Regions from separate parts of the Bacillus cereus group sp. Bce041 genome, predicted to be linked through region 2. Evidence: riboswitches for the same ligand, from Rfam matches in the RefSeq annotation. Region 2 holds a riboswitch; each other region holds the start of a gene.

Region 1 (7,355 bases), on a different contig from region 2:
TATCCGCAAGAACGACCTGGCGTATTATTCTTTGATCACAAAAACCATCGCCTCGTCAATGTAGCAGTGACAAGGGCGAGAGGGAAGTTCATTCAATTATCAGATTGCCATTATATGCGTAAAAACCTTTCGAGAAAACAAGCGTTATCACAATTAACAGCTCATATAGAACGTCACGGAGATGTGTATGATCGCACGACATCAAGACAATTGTGGGAACGAAAAATATCGAAACGTTTACGCTGGTTTATGGAAATGAATCTTGAGGAAACGAAAGGGCTATTAAAAGATATTTTAGCAGCAAAACGAAAAATTATTATTTCACTTCCAAGTACAAAACAAGTGGATAAGCGAGTATGGCAAGCGTTAATGCGTACAAATGCGCAAATAACAGTGTATAGTGACGGACCAGTTCCACTGAAAAATGTAAAGTTACAAAGACAAAATAAAGCATTCCCGTTCCTAGTAATCGATGATGAAATCTTCTGGGCAGGCGCACCGCTTACATCTCAAATGATGTTTGAAGGTAGTACGGAATTTCCGTACGTATGTGCAAGACTGCAAGCACCTGAGACAATTGGTGTATTAAAAGGATTTTTAGATATTCGGTAAATTCGGATAGGAATTCCTTGACTTTTACTTGGAATGAACTTAGAATAAAAAATAATTTAATATAATTTTATGAAAATTCTTATCGCGAGAGGTGGAGGGACTGGCCCTATGATACCTCGGCAGCGGATTCGTTATGAATACTGTGCCAATTCCAGCAAGGTAACTTGAAAGATAAGAAAGAAGCTCATTTTGACTGTATATACAAAAGCCTCTTTCTATCTTTTAGAAAGAGGCTTTTTTACGTGAAAATAAAAGGAGGAAGAAAAATGGGAGCGACAGGAGTAGCGTCACAAAGAAAAACAATTGAAGAGAGTATCGAAAGAAATAAGGAAAAGTACATAGAAACAAGTCATGATATTCATGCGAATCCGGAGATTGGAAACCAAGAGTTTTACGCATCAAGAACGTTAAGTTTATTACTAGGTAGTGCAGGGTTTCAGTTGCAGCACAATATAGCTGGACATGAAACGGGATTTATCGCGCGAAAAAGCTCTGGAAAACAAGGACCAGCAATCGCATTTTTAGCTGAGTATGACGCTTTACCAGGACTTGGCCATGCGTGTGGTCACAATTTAATTGGCACAATTAGCGTTGCAGCAGCAATTGCATTATCAGAAACACTTGAAGAAATTGGCGGAGAAGTTGTCGTGTTTGGTACGCCAGCAGAAGAAGGCGGGCCAAATGGTAGCGCGAAATCAAGTTATGTAAAGGCAGGTTTATTTAAAGACATTGATGCGGCGCTTATGATTCATCCGAGCGGAAAAACAGCGACAACGAGTCCTTCACTAGCAGTCGATCCACTTGATTTTCATTTTTACGGAAAAACAGCTCACGCTGCAGCTTCGCCAGAAGAAGGGATTAACGCATTAGATGCGGTTATTCAGCTCTATAACGGTATTAATGCACTTCGCCAACAACTTCCGTCAGACGTGAGAATTCATGGCGTCATTACAGAAGGAGGAAAAGCACCTAACATTATTCCTGACTATGCCGCGGCTAGGTTCTTCATCCGTGCAGCAACGCGAAAAAGATGCGCGGAAGTAACAGAAAAAGTAAGAAACATTGCTGAGGGAGCAGCGTTAGCAACAGGTGCGAAAGTAAAAATCCATCAATTCCAAAATGAAATCGATGAATTACTCGTAACAAAAACATATAACGATATTGTAGCGGAAGAACTAGAACTATTAGGTGAAGATGTAAATCGTAAAGAAAGAGTAGGAATCGGTTCAACCGACGCAGGAAACGTAAGTCAAGTCGTACCGACAATTCATCCGTACATTAAAATCGGACCAGATGATTTAATTGCACATACGAATGAATTTAGAGAAGCAGCACGTTCAGAACTTGGAGATAAAGCATTAATTACATCGGCAAAAGCATTAGCAAATACGGCGTATCGATTAATTACGGAAGAAGGGTTGTTAGAGAAGGTGAAGGAGGAGTTTAGAGAGGCGCAGAGGAATCAAGGGTAAGGGGATTAAGGTACTTTTTTCGAATAGCAATCTAAATAATAAGTAGAGATATAAAAAAGAACATTGAAAATCAATGTTCTTTTTTTGTTACTAATCATTAATTTTGTTGGATTTTCTCATAAAGGAAAAGCTTTTACTGTTAGCGGAGGATAATACGTATCCTTTATTAGAATGACAATTTCTCCTCAAACTCACTCTTTAAAACAATTAAAGGAGATGACAAGCCAAATTGCATTAAAGAGTCTAAAAATGTAGCGAGAGAATCCATCGAATCGCTCATGACCTTCATCATATAATTAAACTCCCCACTAATTCGATATAAATCTGTTACTTCAGGAGCGGCATTACAAAATTGAATAAAATCAGAGCATTGGCTCGTTTTAAACATGATGAATGCTTGAATGTTTTTATTAATTTTTGCAGGCTCAAATTTCGTTCGATAAGCCGCTATAACTCCTTGATCTTCAAGTTTATTAATACGCTCTTTTACAGCAGGTTGCGTCATGGATATAATTCGTCCTATTTCTGAAACGGAAATTCTCGCATTTTCATACAACAAGTTCATAATTTTATGATCGATTTCATCCAGTTTTACTGCATTTTGCATTGGGGTATCTCCCTTGATTTATTTTCTAAAGTAAATTGTGATTTATAACTATAATATCATAAGTAAAGGAACTAAATTACCTATAAATTTATATTTAAAATGATTGGGGTTTACATGAAAATATAAGTATAGATTTTTATTAAACGGAAATTTAGGAAGGATGGAAAAAATGAAGAATCTTGATGGGAAAGTAGCGATAGTAACAGGGGCGAGTCGCGGTATTGGTCGGGCGATTGCGATGAGATTGGCAAAAGACGGTGCATTAGTAGCGATTCACTACGGCCGAAATAAGGCAGCTGCAGATGAAACAATTAGTGAGATTGAATCTAATGGAGGAAAAGCATTCTTAATTGAAGCTGATCTCAATTCAGTTGATGGTGTCAAAAAGTTAGTAGAACAATTGAAGAATGAATTACAAATAAGAGTTGGTGCATCAGAGATTGATATTTTAGTAAACAATGCAGGGATAGGTACACAAGGAACGATTGAAAATACGACAGAAGAAGTTTTTGATGAAATTATGGCCGTAAATATTAAAGCACCATTCTTCTTAATTCAGCAAACATTACCGTTACTACGAGCAGAGGGGCGCGTTATTAACATTTCATCAGCTGAAGTAAGACTTGGTTTTACAGGGTCTATTGCATACGGTTTAAGTAAAGGTGCATTAAATACGATGACACTTCCTCTAGCTAAACATCTCGGAGAAAGAGGTATAACAGTGAATACAATTATGCCTGGATATACGAAGACAGATATTAATGCAAAATTGCTAGATGATCCGGAAATACGAAGTTTTGCTACGAATTCATCTGTGTTCGGGCGAATAGGGCAAGTTGAAGATATTGCAGATGCAGTAGCATTCCTTGCTTCTTCTGATAGCCGCTGGGTAACTGGGCAGATTTTAGATGTTTCTGGAGGGTTTTGCTTATAGGGGCACTACTCCATACTCATCAAGCTAATCAAGTAAATTACTAGTTATGAAACGATCCTTGTTTCATAACTAGTAATCTATAGAAAGGTAGGGATGATAAAGAAGTCTATTAAAACGTGATTTTTTCGCTAGGAAATTTGAATAAAGGGGCTATTTTTCATTATTCGTAATCTAAAATAATCAAATTTTATTTTACAGTACAATAAAACAAAATTATTGACCGCATGGTACAAAAAGGGTATTCTATTCATGTTATCTTTAAAATGAGAGGAGGATACGATTGAATAAACGCGGCAGACCTCGAGAGTTTGATTATTCCTCAATTGTAGATGTTGCAATGAAAACATTTTGGTTAAGAGGATATGAAGGGTGTTCTACACAAGATTTATGCAGTGATACAGGACTTGGAAAAGGAAGTTTATACAATACTTTCGGTAGTAAACATGAACTGTATAAACAAGTATTAGAACGCTACCATGAAATTGGGATTAGGGAACAAAGGAAATTGTTACATACTCCAATTCCAGTTAAAGAACGATTAAGTAATTTTTTTGAATGGGCATTGAAAGAAGACTTTGAGAATATGGATCAAAAAGGATGTTTATTGATTAATGCCAGTATAGAACGTGCTAAAAACGATTTAATGGTACAAGAAATTTTCTCGAAGCATGTTGAACTTCTTAAACAAGCTATTGAAACAGTGATGGAGGAAGGATTGCAAACAGGTGAAATTTCAAAGAAGCAATCAGCTGAGGAATTAGCTAGTCTGCTTTTAAGCAGTTATTACGGATTCCGTGTTCTTAATGTATCGATGCAAAATCGGATGTTGTCTGAACAAGTTATCAAAGGAACAGTAGAGTCTATTTGTGGCGCTTAGTGCGCTCTTTTTTCGCACTATTTTTGTACCGATCATTACAATAATGAATATGGAGTGTTTTTATGTCATCGATTATTTATTTATTAGCTTTAGCAATCTTTTGTATGACTACATCAGAATTTATGGTTGCAGGTATGATGAATGAACTTGCTCTTGCATTCCAGGTTCCTGTATCATCTATTGGGTATTTAATTTCAGCTTATGCAGGAGCAATGGTAATAGGAGGCCCCATTTTAACTGCAATCCTCTTACGAATGCGCAGCAAACAAGCATTATTGTTTTTAATGTTCATATTTTTAATTGGTCAATCGCTCGGAGCTATTGCTTGGAACTATGATATTATGATGATTTCACGTATTATAACTGGTATTGCTTCAGCTTCAGCTTTTGGAGTTGCGATTTCCTTTTCTGCGACATTGGTTCACTCTGATTCAAGGGGAAAAGCTGCATCAATTGTACTTGCAGGTTTAATGTTCGCAACTGTATTAGGTTTACCTATAACGACCGTTATTTCGCAATATTTTGGCTGGCGTATTAGTTTTGGGGCTGTTTCTGTTCTTGTGCTAGTATCAGGGATTATGATTCAACGGTTGTTACCATCCTCTTCAAATAAAGAGCAATTAAATTGGAAAGATGAACTTCTGCGATTTAAGAATATTCATCTTTGGGCAGCGTACGTAACAAGTATGTTCATTATTGGTGGCACGTTTGCAGCATTTAGCTATTTCACTCCTATCTTTACAAATGTTACAGGATTTTCAAGTGCAAGTATTCCATATTTACTTGCTCTCTATGGTAGTGCGACGGTAATTGGGAATATAATAATTGGCAAGTTCGCTGATAAATTTACAATGAAAATACTTATGGGTGGATTAATTATATTAATCATAGCGTTGTCTTTATTTGCTTTAAGTGCAGAGAATAAATACATTGCAGTGATTTCTACGATTTTTATTGGTTTAACTGGTGTAGCATTGAATCCAGCTATGGTTGCGAGGGTGATGAAAACAGCTAGTAATGGAATAATGATAAATACCGTTCATAGTTCTTTTATTACGCTAGGTATTGTTATTGGTTCGTCACTAGGTGGTCTTGGGATCAGTAAAGGATATGGTTTTGTATCTCCTCTATGGATTGGAGCTTGTTTAGCTATCCTTGGGGTAATTTCGTTATTCCCATATTTACATAAAGGAAAGGCAGATTAAGATGTTTAAAATTTCTTTATATGAGGTACCGCCACATCACCATCAAGCTAATACTTTCATATATCCCTAAATTAAAAAATTCTTTTTCTACAGATAGCTATTCTGAGAAGCCGCTCATTTTTTCGTTTTGGGGGCATTTCTTTTTCTTAAGTTGATGGGTAGTATGGTGATCTCTATTAGACGATAGTGAATTAACAATTTCGGGGTTCAGTTCAACTTTATTCAAAATAAGATTTTTTTGCAGCAAAATCAATGTTAGTGGAACTTTTTTAATCAAACTTTTTTAAAAATTAACATAAATACTTGCAATATTTAAATTAGTACTATATAGTTCTAGTTATGACAAAGATAAAATTAATGAATCAAAAACGTGTGATTGAAGTAGCTGCAACATTATTTTTAGAAAAAGGGTTTGCTTATACAAGTATGGATGAATTAGTACGTGTAAGCAAAGTTTCAAAGTCTAATGTGTATTATCACTTTTCTAATAAGGAAGTATTATTAGAAGGGGTCGTTGATTATTGGATTGAAATGTATCAATCTGCAATTGATGACGTACTTTCTCAGAACCAATTTTTAGTTGAAGATCGTATCCAACTGTTTTTAAAGCAATTATCACAAGGAGTTCAATCGAGAGAGTATAAGGGAAGCTGTCCATTTATTACTCTTTATATTCAAAGTCCTACACAGGCCACGCAAATAAAAGAAAAAATAGGTCTTTTTTTTACAGGATTACAAAAGAAAGTTTCTCTATTACTTAAACAAGGGGTAGAGAATGGAGAATTTAGAAATACGATTAATATTGATGAGGTTGCATCACTTTTTATTACAAATCTTGAAGGAGCGTTATTTATTTCAGAAACATTGAAGGATGCAACTGTAATCACGAAAACAGCAGATCATTTTTTAAAATTGCTTCGATAAAAGAAGCATTTTTTTTACATCAAATTAGTACTAATCAGTACTAAAAGGGGGATTTTATATGAGAACAGTATTTTTAACTGGTGGAACAGGCTTTATTGGAAAACAATTAGTAAAAGAATTAGCCAAAGAGGATGTTAAAATTCTTCTTTTAGTGAGGTCGAAAAATAAAGCAACACGTCTTTTTCAAGAAAGAGGCATCTTAAAAAAGGAAGTTATGCACTTTATTGAAGGTGATTTGACGAAAATAGATTTAGGTCTAAGTGCTGAAGATAAGGAGAGGGTATTGAAAACGGATGTGATTATTCATGCAGGAGGCCCCATGGATATTCAAGCGACAAGTAAAGAGGCAGCTTCCGTATTTTTAAATGGCGCCAAACATATTAGTGAATTAGCTAAAAGTATTCATCAATTGAAGGGTTTGCAACAATTTATTCATGTTGTAGGTTATATGAGTCCTTTTGATGATAAAAATAGCAAGATTGCAATTGATGTGTTTCAAGAAGGAAACAATTATTTGAAAATAAAAAATCCATATGAGAGAACAAAATTTTTAGCAGATCTTTATATCCGTCAGCAGGCATCAGCAGTAGGTTATCCGCTTTCTGTAATTAATCCGCCAACTGTAGTCGGTAGTAGTAAAACAGGGAGTACAGAGCAGATAGCAGGATTAGGTTTGCTTGTGATGAGTATGCGAAGAGGGCTCATGCCAGTGATTCCTGGAGGT
Region 2 (7,355 bases):
CTCATCCGTCCCTGGCGTAACAATAAGGGCATACATATCAATAATTTCATCACCCTCGCGACTTGGAAAATATTCATGTGGTGCGGTGCTATCAAAAATTGCAAAACCTAATTCTCTTACGATAACCATATCAAGACTATTCGGGTCAAATCCGCAATGATATACTTCAACTTCAAACCCTTTTTCTTCAGCTGCCTTAGCTAACTTTTTGAGCATCGTTGATTTTCCAGAGCCTGGGCGCCCTTTTATAAAATAACGATGTGGTAACCCTTCTGTTAAATTAGGAACAAAATCAACTGCTCCTTTCGGTGTAGCAGCTCCTAAAAAACGATGTTTTACAAGCGATTGTCTCCCGCTTTTATCTGCAAATAATTTCTGGATTAGCTGATTGGTTAGTTCATTTGCTTTATTAAAATCTATATTATCAATATATATCTTCTCCCACTCATCATGTATAACCAATGCCTCTTTAAAACGTGCGTAAGCAGACTGAAAAGCTTTGCTTGCTTCTGAAACAAATCTTTCAATTTCTAACTTCTGCTTTCTTAGTTTATCTGAGTCCCAAGCAATTCCTAAATTTATATACTCTTCAACAACTCCTGGCATTTTTGGCTCAATAACATGCGGCGATGTCCCATCAACAATTCCTACTTTTAATTGTGGGATAATTACACCATCAACCGATTTATTATCAGAAGAACAATGTAAAAATTCAATATCATATCCTTTTTCAATCCATTCACGACCTATTGCCTTTATTAAAGAAGATTTTCCCGTTCCTGGGCCACCCTTTAAGATAAATAATCTGTCTAATCCTTTTAAATTCTCTTCGTATAAATTGTGAAATCCCCTAGCTGTATTACCACCAGCATAATAATTTAATACATTTCCTGTCACTGCACTCACTCCTTCGCAGCATTCTATTTACATAAGCTACAATATGCGAGCAGCTTTATTTGGGTGAATACCTATTTTGTATTGCACGCAAAAAGGAAATGAATTACAATTTAAATATCGGAAAATTCCGATTTTAAAAACTGAATACTTCTTTATCAAGAGAGGCAGAGGGACCGGCCCTTTGAAGCCCAGCAACCTCAGTTTATACAAACTGAATAGGTGCTAATTCCTGCAAAATGCAATGCATTTTGGAAGATAAAACTCAACTAGCATGTAAAGCTCATCTTTCTTGATACTGAAGGATGAGCTTTTTATTATTTGAAAAACATATATTGGAGGTATGTAAAATGAAAGTAATTGATTTATCACAAACATTTGAAAATAATATGTCTCAATTTCCTGGAACACCTAAAATACAACTAGAAGCTGTTACAAGTGTTGAAGAATCAGGATATCAAGTTACAGATTTTCATTCTGTCGTTCATGTTGGCACGCATTGTGATGCTCCTGCGCATTTTATTTCAGGCGCAACGACCATCGATCAATTACCGCTGGATCAATTTGTAGGTGAAGCTGTTCTTATAGATGTAACACATATTCAAGAGCGAAAATTACCTAAGACAGTATTGCATAATACTGACATAAAAGAAGGTGATATTGTTATTTTTCATTCTAATCTATCCACAAAATGGAATACAGAAGCTTATGAGAAGGAAGCATTTTATCTTTCTGAAGAATTAGCTAAAGAACTAGTGCGATTAAAAGTAAAATCTATCGGTTTAGATTTCATTTCTCCTGATGAAGTCACAACAGAAACATCACCGATTCATCACATATTACTAGGGAATGATATTTACTTAATTGAAAACTTAACAAATCTAGATGCTATCGAAGCAAAACGTTTCTTTTTCTCAGCAGCACCTTTAAAAATTAAAAATAGTGACGGTGCTTTCGCAAGAGCATTTGCTGTTATTTTTTAAACACAGCCTATAAAAAAAGCAAAGGCCACTACTGGTCTTTGCTTCTATATTTTCTATTTAAATTAAGAAAGAATTGTTCCACACGAGGACGCACCCAAGCTAAACAATCTATCTCTTTCTTCTTTGTGCAAGCTATCTCTTCTCCATCTACCATTTCAACAAGTTCTAGTTCTAACAGTTGCCTCGTGAATGCTAACATATTCACTTCTTCGGATGGATACTCTTCTTTTAATTTATCCTCAATTTCCCCCAATAAAAAACCGTCACGCATCATTGCCAATGCATCAATCCAAAGTGGCGGCATTTCATATTTTTCTCCTGTAATTGTATCTTTTACAATATAATTCTTTTGCTCTTTTCGAAATTGAATCGTGTGTAAACATACAGTCGAATTTAATGTTAATTCCATCATACCACCTCTTTCATAATATCTGCATAGAAAAAAGGATGCGTGTGCACCCCTTCTTATCTTTTCATAACACTACTGAACCGCTACATGAGCAATCAATCTCATGTCGATATTTTCCTCCATTATAAACGAAGTATTTTATAAAAAAAACCCTTCTTGAAACATTTTATAAAATGTTTATATTTACACAACAAGAACACTTTTCTGAAAAATCTTTTCTCCCAATACATTAAAAGGTCGGCAAAAAAATTTCTACTTTCGTTCCTACTCCTACACTACTTTGGATCGTGATACTCCCTTGATGTTCCTTAATAATTTTATATGTAATCATTAATCCAAGTCCTGTACCAGTCTCCTTTGTTGTGTAAAACGCCTTGCCGATTTTTTCTAACTTCTCATTCTCTATACCAAATCCTTGGTCTTCAACAGAAATACACAAATGTCCTTGCGTTTTTTGATATACACGGATATGAATTTCCCCACCCTCTGGCATTGATTCTATTCCATTTTTAATGATATTTAATAACACTTGTTTTAATTGCTTATCATCACCGTTTATAGCCGGTAAATTCCCATCTACTTGTAAATGACATTTAACTCTATATTGCGTTGCATAACTTTCCATTAGATGCACAACATATAGAAGGATGTCTCGTATATTACACCTTTCATAATTTGTTGGCTTTGGTTTTCCTAACAACATCAATTCACTAACAAATCCATTGACTCTTTCAATTTCTTGTAGCATAATGTCGTAGCTCATCGTATCAGTTGGATTTCTTTCTTTTTGCATTTGCGTAAACCCTTTTAACGCTGTTAGCGGATTTCGAATTTCATGGGCAATTGTTGTAGACATAGTCCCAATCACAGCTAAATTTTCCGTCTCTTTCATATTGTTCATCATTTCAACCACTGTTCTTACATAAGATTGAAATCGTTTTAATAAAGAATGTGAAATAATGAAATAGAATATACATAAAACAAGTGGAATTACCACTTTTAAATCTTGTAATAGCAATGTGAAAAATACGTACTTTCCAATTACACTAAAGGACACTAAATAAAAGTATTTTCTATTCACGAAAACTGGGGCAAATAAAATTAATAACATTTCTACCATACTACCATGTTCAAAAGGTCTATCCGTTCGCAAATAAATCATTAAATTATTCACAAGATTGATAAACATGTACCCAAATAAAAATAAATATTTTACAGAATATACATACCCTCTTTTTTGAAGATATATAGAAATAGGAAATAATGCTATTACAAATATAGGCACACCTATCCCAAGACTACCTTCTGGCCAACCTACCGCTGTTCCACTAATATTCATAGCAGGATATACAAAATAATATATAGCGTCATATAAAAAGAATATAATATAAAATAATAATATAAATACCTTTAAGGCTCTTCTTTCTTCATAAATCAAGCTCTTGTATTTATTCATATAAAAACTCCCCTTGATCGATACAAAAAACTTTCATTGTTATCTCCTTAAAGTATAAGTATGAAATTGCTTTCAGGGCAATATTTAACCTTATAATAATGAAAGGAAGGAGATCTCTCCTTCCTTTTGGTAACAACTTACATCCATCTTACCCTGTCATGTAACAATCCATCCGTAAAATTATTATGCCCTATTACAAAATCCTTCATATATAAATTTAAATACTCACCGTACTTACTTTCTGTATTTAATAACAACTCCTCAACGTAATAAGCACCTTGTTCAAATTGATCTAAAAGTAAACTGGACAAGCCCGCATAAATCCCGCACCCTACTTGAAAATACGTTGCATTCGTTTTATATTTACGAAAAACTTGGCTACTATTCATCACATTATACATATATGTCTCACTATTTTCATAAACGAGTAACACACCGACCAAGTCCTCTCCAGCAACCTCTTCTTCCGCTGGATTAAACACTTTACGATTCCAGTTCCATAAATCTTCTACTTGATCTAAGTTCTGTCTAATTATATTTGTTGTATACTCATTAATTCGGTAAAGAAAACCAACTTCCATATTAAAGTTTTTCCCTAAAATTAATACTTCCTCATGTGGCATTAAACAACCATAGAATTCTTTTTCTCCTAACTTCACTTTATACTCTGAAGCATATACATCTTCATAAAAGTAAAGAGGACGATGATGACTCATATACATCGGATAACTCCAGATTGCTTCATCTAAAAATCGCTCTACTGCCCATGAAGCATAAAGTGTATGTGGCTTTATAAGTGCTGTATCATTCAAAAACGATGTGTCATGTTCTACAATATAACATGCTCTTGGCCTTTCATTTGGTCGTTCCTTCATAAGCTCAACAACCATCCATTGAACAACACCTGGATTCATACCTGAACCTATAATCGCTTTTGTATTTGTAAATTTCTCTTTCTCCTTCTCAAACCTTGTATATCTTTCCGTAAGCTGAAAGCCGATTAAGCTATCGTCCTGATCTACTGCCTCATTTTCCAAGGCTGAGTTAATATAACAAATTCCTAGTTCATTACAGCAGCTTAATACTCTAATTGTATCTGCCCCTGAAACATCAATCACAACACTCGTTCTTTTTTCTTTTAAATGTTGTTTAAATTCCACTACATTTTGAAGGTTTATTTCATATAAATATAATTGACTTTTCAAATTCGAAAACAACTCATCATAATAAGTCCTATCTTTTTGTTTTATATCCACCAAATGAAATTTGGCATTCTTTAATACTTCATAAATTGGATCTTTTTCATTTGCTATCGCTTGATTTAAAATTGCTAAAACTGCTTTTGCTGCTCCACCAGCACTACCAAGCAATGTAATTGATAACGAATTCGGAAACTGCTCCACAAACAAAACCCCTTTAATAAATTAGTTGAGCAGCTCCTCCTCAAAAAATAAATTGAATACATAAAAAGATAGCTCGTACACAATTTTTATAAGTTAGTGTAAAGTTACCTTTTAAAAAATCACACTATACTATGTTTATATTCAATTCATTTTTCCCCTCATCTTCAAATTAAACTAAAACAAATAGGCTCGACCTTTTCTTCTGCATATAAAAGAAAAAGTCAGCCCTTCCAACTAATCTACGGACAATGGACGGATTTTACATGTTGAATATTCACATACATTTTTGCATCACGTGCTTTTGATATTTCAATATGACCTTCATCAATTTTCGCCATTTTTCCAATTTTATTGGACTCCTCACCTAAATCAAACACCATAATTTTCCCAGTCATTTTAATAAGCTGTTCTTCAAATGTTCTAGCTAATGTAATATTTAACGGATTTACGGGGAGTTCATTTTTATTGAGGGCATACGGTACTTGGTTTTCTTTATACGGAATTAACCATTTTAAATGCTTTAAAGATATATATACCGTTTTATAAACCGGACTATAAAAAACAATATAGTCGTTCATCACACTTGTAACATAACCATGTATTGGAGCATTTCCTGCTACATAAACTTCTGTAAAAATCCCTTTAGAAGTACTTAATACTTTTCTCAAAGAAATTGAAGGGGATTCCCTCTTAATTACAGAATCAACATCTGGTTTTAGTATGTCTTCGTCATGTGGTCTTAAAAATTTATAGTATTGTACATGATATAAAGATATATATACATAGTCTTGTCCATTGTAAAGAACAATAATGTCATTTCCTACGTCTATTAATATACCTTTAAACCTTTTTTTCACCGATTAATTTAACATATATATTTTCCCCAATACTTTTGTTTAACTCATTCATCTATATCCTCCTTCCTATGAATTTCAGCTTTCCTATCTTCCGTTTCAAAAAAATAATCAGGGCAATGTTCTGTCTTAATAGTAAGTAATTCCTTTTCATACTATCGAAATAAGAAATTGTTCTTCTCTTTCCCTCATAATGCCCCTCTTATTTATTAAACATTATTCATCTTCATTCTTTTTACATTTCACTACTTGACTCACACTCTTAATATGATAATTAATGATATAAATAACTTCATCACCGTTTACTAGCGTAATACATTCTTCATGCACTTCACTTAATAGGCCTTCTACACACTCTGGGCCGCCACGGTTAATCTTTACCCACTTATACTTCAAGTCACGTAATACATCGACGAAAGTATCATCATCAGAGCAGAAACATGAAACATAGCCATCGCCACATTTACTTTCTTTCACTTTCTTAACTAGACTCTTCACATGTTTCAATTGGTAATATACTAATTCACCAAGAGGAAGTTGTAATGTAAGGTAATCTCTTCCTAACGATACAAGTACCCCCACTCGACTCTCTGGTCCACGAAGATTTACTTTTACAGTCTCACCGACTAAGCCTTTAATTTGTTCACAGCATAATATACTTTCCAAATTTGTATCCTCCTTTCTTATTATCTTCCTCTTCTTGACTGTCTTTGTGCGCGAGCTCGACCTGAATCATTACTTTCACTTTCGCTTTCTTCGCTCTCTCTACAAGGTACTGTTACACTCTTAATATGAGATACTGCAACTAATATAACTTCTTCTTTTACAATTAGTGTCACAAATTCACAAGAAACATCTTGTAAAATACCTTCAACTTTCTCTGGGCCACCACGATTAATTTTCACCCAGCAATATTTGAAGCTTTGAAGTAACTTTTCAAAGTCATCTTCACATTCACATTCCAACCATCTGCAATCATCTGCTTTACAATCTTTCACATTTTTTGTAATACTTTTCAGATGACGAATCTGATAGTAATAGAGCTCTCCTTTTTCATTCTTTAATACAAAGTAATCCGAACATACAGCGACTATTGTCCCTTTTTGAGATTCTGGACCACCCCTGTTTACTCTCACAAAAGATCCAATTAAGTCTTTCAGAAAATCACAATGAAATAAACTCACGAGAAAACCCCTTCCATTAATTTATAAGCTTTTGCACTGATAGTATATGTATCTGTACAGGTTACGTTCTCTATGTTTGTCCTAGCTAGAAAAAAATATGCTTTTAACATGGTAGACTACTACCTATCAAAATTTGAAGAAAGGCTAAGAACTCCTTATGTTTTTGATATCT
Region 3 (7,355 bases), on a different contig from region 2:
TACAAGAGAAGAATTAATGCAACGAGCGGATATTGCATTATATGAAGCGAAAAAAAATGGAAAGAATCAAGTATGTGTGTATAGAAAAGAAAAAATGTGATTTTTCGCAACAAATTGTTGCGATTTTTTTTTATTGTTTGATAATAGAATAGGGGGACAATTTTTAGCGAAGGAATTATGGAGGATCAATATGATAAAAAAAGTAATGGTGGTGGCTTCACTGTCTGCTATAGTTGGCGGCGGAGTATACTATTTTCTTGTTAGCCCCAATATAAAGGAAAACACTGTATTAACAACTAAAGTGAATCCTACTATTGAATCGGAAGTACAAGGGAATATAGAAGAAAAAGAAGAGCAACAAATTGATTATGCTAGCATATCTCAAAAATTAGATCAATATTTAGTCGGAAAGCAATTCAATGGAACAGTTTTGGTAACAGATAAAGAGCATGTTATATTGAATAAAGGATATGGGTATGCTGATGTTCAAAATAAAATAGAAAATACGCCTCAAACAAAATATCGTATCGGTTCTATTACGAAAACAGTCGTTGCCACATCTATTTTACAGCTGCAAGAACAAGGGAAATTGAATATTCAAGATAATGTAAATAAATATATTCCTTCATTTCCGGAGAATAAAAATATTACGCTATATCATTTATTAACGCATACCTCTGGTTTACCTGAACACGCAAAAGGCAATATTAATGCGGCTTCCCGCTTACAATTAATTAATTGGATTGGACGTCAAAATTTAGAATTTCCTGCAGGAACAGGTTGGAGATATACAGATTATAATTATATGGTGCTTGCTTATATAATAGAACATATATCGAAAAAACCTTTAGGAGATTACATAAAAGAAAACATATTTGTAAAAGCAGATATGCATGAATCCGGTATGGGAAATATGGTACCTGGAGATAAAAATTTTACAAAGGGTTATGTGAAAAAAGATCAAGAGCTTGTACCAGCGCAGAAGTTAGGCATGGATTGGCTATATGGTTGTGGTGAGATGTATACGACAGTTGGAGATATGAAGAAATTAGACGAAGCAATTATAAATGGAAAACTTCTTTCTGAACAAAGTATACAAGCAATGTTTTCACCTTCAGCAGAACGGAAATATGCATTTAGTTTTTATATATATCCAGATTATTTTCATAATCATGGTGTATTATCTGGTTGGAACACTTTCAATAATTTTAATAAAGAAAAAGGAACTTTTGTTATTTTATTTTCAAATGTGAAAAATAGTATGGATGATGACTTTAATAAAGAGTTCCGAAAGATGGTAAATGATTTATTAGAACAAAGGGGATGAGAAAATGGAACATAAAACTTTATCAATAGGTTTCATTGGTATTGGCGTAATGGGAAAAAGTATGGTTTATCACTTAATGCAAGATGGTCACAAAGTATATGTATATAATAGAACGAAAGCAAAAACAGATTCTTTAGTGCAAGATGGTGCAAATTGGTGTAATACGCCAAAAGAGTTAGTAAAGCAAGTTGATATTGTAATGACAATGGTTGGATATCCACATGATGTAGAAGAAGTGTATTTTGGTATAGAAGGAATTATAGAACATGCAAAAGAAGGTATGATAGCAATTGACTTTACGACATCTACACCTACTTTAGCAAAACGGATTAATGAAGTTGCAAAAAGCAAAAATATATATACGTTAGATGCACCTGTCTCAGGAGGAGATGTTGGTGCGAAAGAAGCAAAACTCGCAATTATGGTAGGTGGGGAGAAAGAAATATATGATAGATGCTTACCTTTACTTGAAAAGTTAGGAACAAACATTCAATTACAAGGACCAGCTGGGAGTGGACAACATACAAAAATGTGCAATCAAATTGCGATTGCTTCCAATATGATTGGAGTATGTGAAGCTGTTGCTTACGCGAAGAAGGCTGGACTGAATCCAGATAAAGTGTTAGAGAGTATTTCAACAGGGGCGGCAGGTAGCTGGTCATTAAGTAATTTAGCTCCTCGAATGTTAAAAGGAGACTTTGAGCCAGGATTTTATGTAAAGCATTTTATGAAAGATATGAAAATTGCTTTAGAGGAAGCAGAAAAATTACAATTACCAGTCCCAGGCTTAAGTTTGGCGAAAGAATTGTATGAAGAGTTAATTAAGGATGGCGAAGAAAATAGTGGAACACAAGTACTATATAAAAAATATATAAGGGGGTAAACGAGGTGGACCTTCAAAAGTTTGATGAGATGATTGATACTGTACAGCGAGCTACTTGTATGCAAATTAATGAAAAACAAAAAGAAGCTTTTAAACAAAAATATGATTTTGAACCAGAATTTGAATATGGAAGAGATGAGAAGGGACATTATGTAATTCGAACCTCAAAAAAGATGTTAGAAGAAATGGAGTTTTATTTGGCATTGAAATATGATCGTGATGGAGTGGATCTTTATATGCAAGCTGAGATTGATGGTATATTTCATGTATCTGTTAGCTATGGTGAAGATGCCCTACATCTACAAGAATTGTTTCAATTTCTAGAAGAAAATAAATAAAAGTCCTCATTTGAGGACTTTTATTTATTTAGTCATCTTTAATTTTTATAATTATAAGTTAGAAGCGCGTCGGCATCGTTCAACCGGGAACGGGATAATTTGTGCGATGTGATTAGGACCAAATTGTTTTGTACGAGCATGGCGTATTATATAAAAAGCACACAGAATTGAAACAGGAATAGCGCCGAATAAACCAAATAATAAAGCGCTTACACAAGATGCGACAAATCCTAAAACACCAATTTCTAACTCTTCCATAATAGCTCCTAAAATAACAGGAAATGCTCCACATGTAACTCCAAGTATAAGTGCGATAAGTAAGCTCATGATTATCCCCCTCTGTTTGCGATATTATTTTCCTTCTAAGTTAATTGTAGTATATCACATATAAAACAGAATTTTCAGAAAAAATTCAATAAATGTTCAAAAAATGTTCGAAAAATGCACTTGAAAAATTAAGGTGTAAATTTGTGATGAAATGGTACTTTCAAGTAAATAAAAAATCAGACTTATTTCAAAATGAAATAAGCCTGTTCCATAGGAGGATGTATATATGTAGAGTGAATAAAAGTTTGGAAAAGGGGGTCCAAGTCCTTTTATTCAACTAACTACCTTAATAGATTGGAACCCAGCCTTCAGTTGTCACAAAAATACGAATAGCTACAACTTGGCGATCATCTTGCAAGGTAAAATAATGTCTTGCATTTTCAGGAACAGATATTAAATCGCCTGGCTCAAGTTCAACATCAAAGAATTTCCCATCTTTACCTTCAATAGCGAAAATGCCGTGACCACTGACGATAAAGCGAACTTCGTCATCTGTATGATGGTGTTCCTTTTGGAAATTAATTAATAATTCGTCAAGGTTAGGTGTGCTACTTGAAAGTGAGATTACATCATGTGCTTTATAACCTCGACGTGCTGAAACATCAGCGATTTCTTTTGAAAAAATAGCTAATATTTCAGCTTTGTTTTCATCCGTTAACGAATAATTTTCATTTAAATGAGTAGGAAGTTTAGAAATATTCCATTTCTCATATAAAACGCCTTCCTCTTGTAGAAATTTAGATACTTCCACTTCATTTTCAATACGAGTATTTACTTCATGAATACGAATTTGCGCCATTAGAAACGCCTCCTTGAATTGATAATAGTTTTATATGAAATTGGAATAAAAACTCATAAGCTTCTAATCTCTTCTTTGCATCAAAGCTATCTCGGCCCCATACGGTAATACCGTGGTTACGGATTAATACTGCACCCGAATCTCCTTGTATATGCTTTCGGAAGTTTTCTCCAAGTGTTGGGATATGGGCATGGTTTTCGATAATAGGAATGTGAATGGTTGCACCTTCTTCCCAAATATCGAGAGCTTTAATAATTTCTTGATTTTGAAGGGTGACTGCATCACTATATAAATTTGTGATGACATTATTATCGGTTGTATGAACATGAAGTACGCAACCGGCATTCGTATTGTTATAAATGTGTGTATGCAATATTGTTTCTGCTGAAGGGCGTAATTCAGTCTCTAAAACGGGAACTCCTACATGATCTACTAATAGAAAATCATCTGGAGTGGTTTTTGTTTTATCTTTACCGCTTGCCGTAATAAGAAAAGTAAGTGGTTCATGACTAACCTTTATAGAAATATTACCACTTGTTGCTGGGAACCAATTTCGTGTTGTTAACTCTTGTTTTATCTCGCTTAAGTCATACCATTGACGAAAAAGTTGTTTCATGCCTTCACCTCCAACAAAAGTTTTAATTCAGCTTGCACATCTTGAAATGTTTCAAACGGTGTATAAGCAATATGATTTTCTTCACACTTTGTAATAAGAAAATCGCGAGCGAATACTTTATCAGCTTGTTTCGCGGCTTGTAAATCAGTAATAGAATCTCCAATTACAATATGAAAGTCATCTGTATCACTTAATTTACGGATTAATGATGATTTACATAATCCGCAATGATTTTGACAATGATCATCACAAGAATGAGGCCATTTAACTGTAATAAACTCTGCTGAAAAGTCTGTTTCATTACAATAAATTTGCTCTTTTGGAATGATTCCTTGTAAGAGTGGATAGACGAAGAAATCCATTCCACCTGATATCACGTAAAAAGAAATGTTATTTTCCTTTACGAATTGTATAAACTCATGAAAACCACTACGGATTTCAGCAGTTTCTATTAAAAATTGAATAATATCATCGTGCAGATTAGTAGGTATTAATTGAAATAATTGAGAAACACCTTCTTGAATGGATAGTTCTTGTGATAAAATTTTATTCTTTACTTCTTCGGCTTCTGGTGGTGCGAATTTTTCCATAATGGACATAATGTTATCATTATTTGTAATCGTGCCATCGAAATCACAAAATACTTGAATACTCATAATTTCACCTCATAAGAGGGATTTCCCCATATTTGTAGTGCACTATGCAAATTTATGTCGTCTACTTCATGGAGTGGTTTATTTTGCAAAGTAGCATCAATTGCAGTACGGAAAGCTTTACCGCCGCCTTGCGCTCCATTTGGATGTCCGTGTATCCCGCCGCCAGCATTAATAACAACATCTTTACCGAAATCTCGTACAATAAAGGGAACGAAACCAGGATGAATACCAGCAGACGGAACAGAAAAGCTCTTCTTGAAAGATGCATCGTCTTCAGTTAAATATTTTGAGATAGCAAGAGCCTCCTCTTTTTCTAGCGCAACACTTCCGTATGGAGATGGGAATAATGAAAAGTCAGCCCCAGCATAACGTAGTAGCTTTCCAAGTAATAATGGAGATGAAACTCCATATAACTTGGATGCTGAATAAGCACCACTTACAGCAGGATGTGCCATAATAGGAACTGGGATTTCATCATCTTCTGCAAGTGATTGTAGTACATCTAGTCCGTAAGCAAATACGTTAAATAATAGAATATCAGCTCCAGCTTGCACTGCACGTTTAGCATTTTCTTTTAAATCAAAAGTTCGTCCTGTTAAATTTACGGCATATAACGTTTTATGTCCGTATGTTTCATATACGGATTGTAAAACTTCTTTTCCAGATACAATGCGTTTCGTAAGTGGTGTTAATGCATTTTCAAATAATATTTCATCATCTTTTACTATATCTACACCACCAATTGCTTGATCGCGTAATTGCGTTTTTAAATACCCAATATTTCGTCCAATCATTCCTTTAAAAATACTCATTAAAAGGGGACGATCATGCACTTGTAAAAGGTTTCGAATACCATCTATCCCGAATTTTGGACCAGGAAAATGTTTTTTTAACTCGTCTGAAAAAGTTAAGTCAATTAATTTTACTTCGCCATCAAGGGATAGTTTTCCAAATGTAGTCGTTAAAATTGCTGGTAAATCTGGACTGAAGTTTAATAACGGATATTCGATTTTAATAATTCCGCGTTTTACTTTTTTACGTAAATACGAATTGGTATGTTCATGTTCAGCTAATTCCTCAACATGAATGACATTGCCTTTATGCTGTTTTAATTGTTCTTGTAATAAGTGTGGCAAATGAGTCCAAGAGCCAATTGTTAAACCAAGTGCAATTTGCTCAGCTTTTTTTTCTAAGTTATGTGAACCGTCATGGATCAAATACGTCGCTATTATTCCGCTCATTGTTATAACCTCCTAGTTAAATAAAAAAACCTCTCAGCTAAGGAGAGGTTTTTTTACAACCAGCTCCTTATCTGTCAGCATAATGCTGCGAGAATTAGCACCGTGTCTACAATTGTAGATCGGTTGCCGGGTTTCGTCGGGCTCGTCCCTCCACCTGCTCTTGATAAGAAGTATTTAGAAATGTTTAAATTTTTAAGATAACTGAATTTTGTCAGATATTTTTCGTGTTGTCAATTACTTTTTGAAAAAATTTAATTTATCAATTCGATTAATGGCTTCTCGTAATCTATCTTCTGTATGTAAGAGACCAACACGGACATACCCTTCGCCATGCTCACCAAATCCAACACCAGGAGCAACTGCGACATGTGCTTTTTCTAGTAAAATATTAGAAAATTGCTCAGAGGTATATCCTTTTGGAACGGGAAGCCATGCAAAGAATGATCCTGTTGGAATGTCTACATTCCAACCAATTGAGTGACAGGCTGAAATAAGAGCGTTTCTTCGAGATTCGTAACTATTTACAAGGTCTATTACACAAGACTGTGAACTTAATAGCGCTTCTCGAGCAGCATCTTGAACTGCACCGAATATACTAACATACATATGATCTTGTAATAGGTTAATTGTTTCAATCACACTTTCATTCCCTACAGCAAAAGCGATGCGCCAGCCAGCCATATTGAAAGTTTTTGATAATGTGTAAATTTCAATTCCTATATCTTTCGCACCATCTGCTTGCAAGAAACTAACAGGTTTTTGACCATCAAATCCGATAGCGCCATAAGCAAAATCGTGAACAACTAATATATTATGTTTATTAGCAAAGTGAATGGTTTCATCAAAAAAATCTTTTGATGCAGTAGCACCGGTAGGATTATTTGGATAGTTTAAAAACATTAATTTTGCACGCTCTGCAATAGAGTCATCAATGTTCGTATAATCTGGTAAAAAGTTATTTTCTGCAATAAGTGGCATTCTTTCAAAGTGTGCTTTTGCTAAAGCAACCCCGGATAAATAATCTGGATAACCTGGATCCGGAACGAGAATCGTATCACCAGGATTTGTAAAACAAATCGGTAATTCTACTAGTCCAGCCTTCCCACCAAATAAAATAGCAACTTCAGTTTTTGGGTTTAATTCGACGCCATATTCACGTTTATAGAAT

What was found. Region 2 has a riboswitch for S-adenosylmethionine ahead of ACUN13_RS21640 (cyclase family protein). Riboswitches for the same ligand answer to the same signal wherever they lie in the genome.
Positions count from the first base shown of each region.
Region 1: linked by a shared signal. The riboswitch ahead of ACUN13_RS18100 (M20 family metallopeptidase) and the one ahead of ACUN13_RS21640 (cyclase family protein) in region 2 are both predicted to bind S-adenosylmethionine.
Region 3: linked by a shared signal. The riboswitch ahead of mtnW (2,3-diketo-5-methylthiopentyl-1-phosphate enolase) and the one ahead of ACUN13_RS21640 (cyclase family protein) in region 2 are both predicted to bind S-adenosylmethionine.

Region 1 covers NZ_JBQXON010000005.1:248,436-255,790, reverse strand. Annotated here, with positions in the region: gene ACUN13_RS18105 (AAA domain-containing protein) at 1-612, shown strand, start outside; SAM riboswitch class I at 689-790, shown strand; gene ACUN13_RS18100 (M20 family metallopeptidase) at 879-2,084, shown strand; gene ACUN13_RS18095 (Lrp/AsnC family transcriptional regulator) at 2,251-2,691, opposite strand; gene ACUN13_RS18090 (SDR family oxidoreductase) at 2,861-3,625, shown strand; gene ACUN13_RS18085 (TetR/AcrR family transcriptional regulator) at 3,906-4,502, shown strand; gene ACUN13_RS18080 (MFS transporter) at 4,565-5,707, shown strand; gene ACUN13_RS18075 (TetR/AcrR family transcriptional regulator) at 6,065-6,631, shown strand; gene ACUN13_RS18070 (alpha/beta fold hydrolase) at 6,690-7,355, shown strand, end outside.
Region 2 covers NZ_JBQXON010000007.1:134,640-141,994, forward strand. Annotated here, with positions in the region: gene ACUN13_RS21635 (PRK06851 family protein) at 1-897, opposite strand, end outside; SAM riboswitch class I at 1,047-1,159, shown strand; gene ACUN13_RS21640 (cyclase family protein) at 1,245-1,877, shown strand; gene ACUN13_RS21645 (hypothetical protein) at 1,906-2,286, opposite strand; gene ACUN13_RS21650 (ATP-binding protein) at 2,516-3,742, opposite strand; gene ACUN13_RS21655 (hypothetical protein) at 3,880-5,145, opposite strand; partial or broken gene ACUN13_RS21660 (DUF2642 domain-containing protein) at 5,385-6,054, opposite strand; gene ACUN13_RS21665 (hypothetical protein) at 6,216-6,665, opposite strand; gene ACUN13_RS21670 (spore coat protein) at 6,686-7,183, opposite strand.
Region 3 covers NZ_JBQXON010000001.1:328,668-336,022, reverse strand. Annotated here, with positions in the region: gene ACUN13_RS01660 (GGDEF domain-containing protein) at 1-100, shown strand, start outside; gene ACUN13_RS01655 (serine hydrolase) at 191-1,327, shown strand; gene ACUN13_RS01650 (NAD(P)-dependent oxidoreductase) at 1,332-2,210, shown strand; gene ACUN13_RS01645 (DUF3909 family protein) at 2,216-2,548, shown strand; gene ACUN13_RS01640 (hypothetical protein) at 2,600-2,875, opposite strand; gene ACUN13_RS01635 (1,2-dihydroxy-3-keto-5-methylthiopentene dioxygenase) at 3,162-3,674, opposite strand; gene ACUN13_RS01630 (methylthioribulose 1-phosphate dehydratase) at 3,652-4,290, opposite strand; gene ACUN13_RS01625 (2-hydroxy-3-keto-5-methylthiopentenyl-1-phosphate phosphatase) at 4,287-4,946, opposite strand; gene mtnW (2,3-diketo-5-methylthiopentyl-1-phosphate enolase) at 4,943-6,187, opposite strand; SAM riboswitch class I at 6,252-6,357, opposite strand; gene ACUN13_RS01615 (pyridoxal phosphate-dependent aminotransferase) at 6,422-7,355, opposite strand, start outside.